Linked DNA regions of Hoeflea algicola. The protein of the gene in region 2 binds, or shares a complex with, the protein of the main gene of each other region. Links are inferred from orthologs where the notes say so. Each region holds a gene or a part of one and is shown on either strand. Other genes may lie near its edges.

Evidence for each region. Proteins that work in one complex are often made in the same cells at the same time.
Region 1: the proteins of OEG84_RS01980 (region 2) and dnaN are in contact, whole or in part, in a solved structure (PDB 1OK7), measured with the Escherichia coli proteins. The link is inferred for Hoeflea algicola from one-to-one orthologs.

The regions. Positions count from the first base shown.
Region 1 is NZ_JAOVZR010000001.1:3,631,379-3,634,724, forward strand. What follows is about bases 50-3,019. They hold dnaN (DNA polymerase III subunit beta), read right to left. Parts: upstream 2,109-3,019; coding sequence 990-2,108; downstream 50-989. Other genes in these bases: recF (DNA replication/repair protein RecF), read right to left, coding at 50-927; dnaA (chromosomal replication initiator protein DnaA), read right to left, coding at 2,329-3,019. In the rest of the region: more of recF, read right to left, coding at 1-49; more of dnaA, read right to left, coding at 3,020-3,346. UniProt on the Escherichia coli protein: Confers DNA tethering and processivity to DNA polymerases and other proteins. Acts as a clamp, forming a ring around DNA (a reaction catalyzed by the clamp-loading complex) which diffuses in an ATP-independent manner freely and bidirectionally along dsDNA.
Region 2 is NZ_JAOVZR010000001.1:390,527-393,767, forward strand. Bases 377-3,241 are described here. They hold OEG84_RS01980 (DNA polymerase IV), read right to left. Parts: upstream 2,534-3,241; coding sequence 1,220-2,533; downstream 377-1,219. Other genes in these bases: dnaE (DNA polymerase III subunit alpha), read left to right, coding at 377-1,182; OEG84_RS01985 (hypothetical protein), read right to left, coding at 2,715-3,241. In the rest of the region: more of dnaE, read left to right, coding at 1-376. UniProt on the Escherichia coli protein: Poorly processive, error-prone DNA polymerase involved in translesion repair and untargeted mutagenesis. Copies undamaged DNA at stalled replication forks, which arise in vivo from mismatched or misaligned primer ends.

The DNA of each region.
Region 1 (3,346 bases), 3.2 Mb from region 2 along the record:
CACCAGTTGGGCGTGACCGAGGATGATGCCGATCAGCAGCGCCTTCTGCTCACCCGTCGACGAGAGCGCTGCCGGCATCGCCTTGGCCCGGTGTTCGACCACCAGGTCCATCCGGTGCGGGCCTGACAAGGTTCGTCCGGCGGCCGCGTCACGGTTGCGCCCGGTTTTTAGCTGTTCAAGGAACATTGCTTCCATGTCGCTGGCCGATTGCAGCGCCCTGTCCTCCAGAAACCCTTCCAGCCGGACTGCGGCGGCGGGAAACGCGCTGTGCGCGGCGTTGCTTTCGATCAGGTTCGACAACAGGCTCACCACCTCGCGCCGTGCCATCGCCATCGCCACACCGAGCTCGGCCATCTGCGTCTCCACCCCGTCAAGCCAGGTCGGATCGCTCCGGCCCTCCGACAACAGCCGGTTGCGGCCGCGCATGGCGCGTTCGTAATTGAGCGCCCGGCTGCCATGGGTCGGGTCCACCGACAGCACCAGCCGGTCCAGGAACCGTCGCCGGTCGCCCGCAGCCCCGGTGAATAGGCCGTCCATCGCCGGTGTCAGCCACAACAGCCGCAAATGTTCGAGCAATTCGTCGGTCGCACGCGCCGGCGCACCGTTGAGCCGCACCTTGCGGGAGCTGGAATCCTCGCCGCCCTCCACCCCGGTACCGATGTCGACCGGCCCGGCCATGCCCTCGAGGCCCGCAAAAACACTGAACCCGGCGCCAGGCGCCGACCCGGCCATGATCATGTCGCCATAGGCGGCGCGGCGCAGGCCCCGGCCTGGGGTCAGCAGCGACACGGCTTCCATCAGGTTGGTCTTGCCCGCACCATTATCGCCCACGAGCACCACATGGCGGGCGTCAAGCGTCAGCGACAGGCTCGAATAATTGCGAAAGCCGCTGAGCTTCAGTCGCTCGATGTGCACTTTCGGGGCCATGCCTGTCTCCGCTCAGCCGCGCCGCGGCAGCCGGCCGGTTCCCGAATTGGAGGGCAAGGGCGCTACACGCGCATCGGCATCAGCACATACAATGCGTCGTCGCCGGCGGTGTCGCGCACCAGTGTCGGTGAGCCCGGATCGGCAAGCATGAACACCGCGTCGGTGCCTGACAGCTGATTGGTGATGTCGAGCAGGTATTTGGCGTTGAAACCGATTTCCAACGGATCGCGATCATAGCCCACAGCCAGTTCTTCCGTTGCGCTACCCGAATCGGGGTTGTTGACGGTCAGCGTCAATTGCCCGTCGGCAATCGCCAGCTTGACCGCGCGCCCGCGCTCCGAGGAGATCGTCGACACCCGGTCGACAGCCTGCGCAAAACTCTGGCAATCGACCGTCAATTCCTTGTCGTTGCCGGTCGGGATCACCCGCTGGTAATCGGGGAAGGTGCCGTCGATCAGTTTCGAGGTCAGCACCACCGAGCCGATGGTAAAGCGGATCTTGGCGTCGGATACCTCGACCGTCACCGTCAAGTCGGGATTGTCGACCAGCTTCTGGAGTTCGCCGACAGTCTTGCGCGGAATGATGATGCCGGGCATGCCTTCCGAGCCCGCGGGCGCGTCGACATCGGCGCGCGCCAGCCGGTGCCCGTCGGTAGCAACCGTACGCAGCTTCAGCGCTCCGTCATTTTCGATCGTGTGAATATAGATGCCGTTGAGGTAGTAGCGCGTTTCTTCTGTCGAAATCGCGAACTGGGTGCGGTCGATCAGCATCTTCAGCTGCGTCGCCGGCAGCCGGAAAGTGTGGCTGAAAGCGCCGGCGGTAAGATCGGGGAAATCCGATTCCGGCAGGCACTGCAGCGAAAATTTCGAGCGACCCGAGGCCACCGTCATCGAGGCATCGTCCGGATTGGTTGCCAGCAGCACTTCCGAACCGTCCGACAGCTTGCGAACGATGTCGTATAGCAGGTGTGCCGGCACCGTGGTTGAACCCGCCTGTTCGACCATCGCCGACGTCGCCTCGGTGATTTCCAGATCTAGGTCGGTGGCTTTCATGTCCAGCGTCGCGCCCTCGGCCTTGAGCAGCACATTCGACAGGATCGGAATGGTGTTGCGACGCTCGACCACGCGGTGAACGTGGTTCAGCGATTTCAGAAGGTTGGAACGCTCGAGTGTGACACGCATGATCTGGTTACCGCTTGGCTTGGGGCCAGCGCTGGCGGCGCGGGCCGGTCAATTCTGTCTTGTCAGGCTTATGCCTAGGATCAGGCACAGTGAATCGACGCGACGCGCGTCCGGCCTGGGCCGGCAAAATGGCAGATTATGCCCCTGTCATGCAACAAAAACCGGCCCGGGTCATGCCACCCGGGCCGGGATTCTGGGGATAAGGAGCTTGCGCCCCTGTCTATTCGATGATCAGCCGCTTCAGCAGCTCGATCTCATGGCCCAACTTGGTATCGCCATTGATCAGTTCCTCGATCTTGCGCACCGCATGCAGCACCGTGGTGTGGTCGCGACCGCCGAACCGACGACCGATTTCCGGAAACGAGCGCGGCGTCATCGTCTTGGCCAGGTACATGGCAATCTGCCGCGGCTTGACGATAACCCGGGTGCGTCGGTCCGACACCAGTTCCTGTCGTGTGACGTTGTAATGGCGCGAAACCACCCGCTGGATGTCCTCGATACGCACCCGCTTCGGCTCGCCCGCATTGACCAGGTGGCCCAGCAACTGGTCCACCCGCTCGATCGACAGGTTGGGCTCGAAGCTGAGCCGGAACAGGAGCTGGTTGAACGCCCCCTCAAGCTCCCGCCCGCTTGAGGTGATGTTCTGGGCGACATGGGCGAGGATCTCCTCGCTGATGTCGAGTGTGGCATCCTCAGCCTGCGCCGCGGCAAGCCGTTGGCGCAGCATTTCCAGTCGCATCTCGTAGGCAGGCGCCTCGATCTCGATCGCCACGCCGCCCTGCAGCCGCGAGCGAACCCGCGGATCAAGCGATTCCAGCTCCCATGGCGCCCGGTCCGCAGCCACCACCACCTGGCGGGCTGAATCGAGCAGCATGTTGAGCAGATGGCAGAATTCATGCTGGATCGACTTGCCCTGCAGGAACTGCATGTCGTCGATCACCAACAGGTCGATATTGCGCAGTGATTCCTTGAATGACAGCGCGTCATTGTCGCGGATCGCGGTGGCGAAACGCCACATGAAATATTCCGCAGTCAGATACACCACCCGTGGATTGCGGGCATGGCTGCTTGCCGCAGCGGCAACCGCCTGCAGAAGATGGGTCTTGCCCAGTCCGACATTGGAATGGATGAACAGCGGGTTGAACCGCACCGCGCCGGTGCCGGCCTCGGCAATCGTCTTGGCCGCTGCCAGCGCCACCCGGTTGGATGAGCCCTCGACATAGCTGTCGAATGTGCAG
Region 2 (3,241 bases):
TTCAACAAGTCTCACGCCGCAGCCTACGGCATTGTTTCCTATCAGACGGCCTACCTGAAAGCCCATTACCCGGTCGAATTTCTGGCTGCCTCGATGACGCTGGATATGTCGAACACTGACAAGATCAACGATTTCCGCCAGGACGCCAAACGGCTTGGCATCGAGGTGGTGCCGCCATCGGTGCAGACCAGCTTCCGGCATTTCGAGACCGGCGAAAACCGGATCTATTATGCGTTGGCGGCAATCAAGGGTGTGGGCGATGCCGCCGTTGAACACATCGTCGAAGTCCGCGGCGACGCGCCGTTTGCCACGCTGGAGGATTTCTGCCTGCGGATCGATCCGCGCCAGGTCAACCGGCGGGTGCTTGAAAGCCTGATTACCGCCGGCGCGCTCGATTGTTTCGGCCATGACCGGGCCATCCTCGTCGCCGGCCTTGACCGCATTCTCGGCTTCGCCCAGCGCGCGCAGGAAAACCGTATCAGCGGGCAGAGCGATATGTTCGGCTCAGGCGCTGCCGAAAACATTGAAACCATCCACCTGCCGGCAACGATGCCCTGGCTGGCGGCAGAGAAACTGCACCGCGAATATCAGTCGCTGGGCTTCTATCTGTCAGCCCATCCACTTGATTCCTATAATGATCTGTTGGCCAAGATGCGGGTGCAGACCTGGGCCGACTTTTCGGTCTCGGTCAAGGCCGGCGCCACCGCGGGGCGGCTGGCGGGCACTGTCACCAGCAAGCAGGAACGCAAGACCCGCACCGGCAACAAGATGGGCATTGTGGCGTTCTCCGACAGTTCCGGCCAGTACGAGGCAGTGCTGTTTTCCGAAGGCTTGGCGCTTTACCGCGAGTTGCTCGAACCGGGTAAGTCGATCGTCATCACCGTCACTGCCGAGGAGCGTCCCGAAGGCATCGGTCTGCGCATCCAGACGGCCGACTCGCTCGAAGATCGGGCCGCGCGCGGCCAGTCCGCACTCAGGGTTTACATGCGTGATGCAAAGCCGCTCAATTCGGTCTCGACCCAGTTGAAATCGCGCGGTGAAGGGCAGGTGTCTTTCGTCATGATCAAGGATGACGGTCGTCGAGAAATCGAAGTTACGTTGCCGGACCGCTACAAGCTCACACCGCAATTGGCTTCCGCGCTGAAGGCGGCGCCCGGTGTGCTTGACGTCGAGCTGGTTTAATGTCGGCGGCTTTCGCTGCTTGGAGCCGCTCTCTGAGCTAATCCTCTTCGGCCTGCTTGGTCTTGCGCGAGGTTCCGAAGGTATAACCGGTCTCCAAAATGTCGCGGCCGAATTTTTGCCGGACCTTGTCGATGGCGCTTTCCGCCACCGCCCGGCGCGCGGCGGCGGGGTCCACCAGATCCGGCGGGTCGGCGCGCGCCGCGTCGGTCAGGTCTGAAACGCCGATGCCGATCAGCCGGAAACGCTCGCCGCCGAGTTCTTTTTCCAGAAGATGCAGTCCGGTGCGGAAAACCCGGTCGGCAAGCACGGTCGGATCTTCAAGCTTGATATTGCGGGTGCGGCTTTTGAAATCGCCGGTCTTGAGCTTGAGCACCACTGTCTGCCCGGCAATGCCCGAGGCCTTGAGCCGGGCCGAGACCTTTTCCGACAGCCGCCGGAGCACCGGCACCAGATCCTTGGCCTCCGAAAGATCGTGGTTGAAGGTGGTTTCCGCCGAGACGCTCTTGGCGCCCTCATTGGGGTGCACGGTGCGATCGCCTTCGCCACGGGCCAGATGATAGAGGCGCTTGCCCATCACCCCGTAGCTGCGCATCAGCGCCGTCAGCTCCATGGTCTGCAACTGGCCAATGGTGCGGATGCCGTCGCGCTCCAACGTTGCCCCGAATGCCTTGCCAACGCCCCAGATCATCGTCACCGGACGCGGCTTGAGAAAATCCAGCGCCTCCTGCTTGCCGATCACCGAAAATCCGCGCGGCTTGTCGAGATCGGAGGCGACCTTGGCCAGGAACTTGCAATAGGACAGCCCCACCGACAGCGAGATGCCGATCTCGGCCTCCACCCGTGCGGCAAACCTGGCCAGCGTGCGGGCAGGGGTGTCCTTGTGCAGCCGTTCGGTGCCGGCAAGGTCCAGGAACGCCTCGTCGATCGAAATCGGCTGTACCAGCGGTGTGAGCTCTTCCATCATCCGCCGGACTTCGCGGCCGACGCGCGCGTATTTTTCCATGTCGGGCTTGATCACCACTGCATCCGGGCAGGCATCGAGCGCCTTGAACATCGGCATGGCCGAACGCACGCCATTGATCCGGGCGATGTAACAGCAGGTGGAAACCACGCCGCGCTTGCCACCGCCGATGATAACAGGCTTGTCGGCCAGTTCAGGATTGTCGCGTTTTTCCACCGTGGCGTAAAACGCATCGCAGTCAACATGGGCAAGCGTCAGCTCCCCGATTTCGCGGTGGCGGATAAGGCGCGGGCTGCCGCACATCGCACAGCGTCGCCCGGCGCCTGCCGGCGTCAGGCAATCACGGCAAAAACCGGGAAGTGGATCGGAATGCTGCGGCGCTTGGGGCATCGGCTCGATAGCAAAAGAGAACAAACGTTGAACATCGCCAGATTACGCAATAGTCTGGCGACTCACAAGTCCACCATTATGTGATGGGAGCCGGTTTTGATGTCGATGTCGATCTCGCCTTCTGGCCGAGGCGCTATGGCCACAGCCGGGAACGCCGTTCGGGCCCAAAAGCGCTATCTGTTCAGCCGGGAAGGGACGTCAGATGGGTCCTTATGAGCGCTTCCGCCTCGTTCCAGTCGCCCGCCATCGCAACGCCGTCACCTGGATGCGGCGCCAACGCCCGGAAAGCGTCGTTGGCCATCAGGTTGACCAGCAGCGTTTCGGGCATGTGCGCCCTTACCGACTGAAGATTGGTGAAAATGTCGTCGATGAACACCAGCGGGTGATCTCGGCCGGCATGCAGCGCCTTGACCGCCGGTCCTTTGGGCGCCTCGGTGGCAATCATCGGATAATCGAAGCCGTGCTGGTCGAGCAAGATGCGGCGCACCGATCGGTGGCGCGGCGGCATCGCCGTCAGAAACACGATATCGGCGTCTTCCGACAGCCGGGCCAGACTGTCGGCTGCCGCCTTGATCGGCGTCTGCCAGCCATCCTGGGCCGTGAAAAAGCTCTCCAACAGTTGCTCGACCTCGTCGTGTCCGGTTTCGGAACTGTCAGCAAGATTGAATATGTTGCCGGTGAGCCGGAACGAGCGCGGTCGCAACTCGT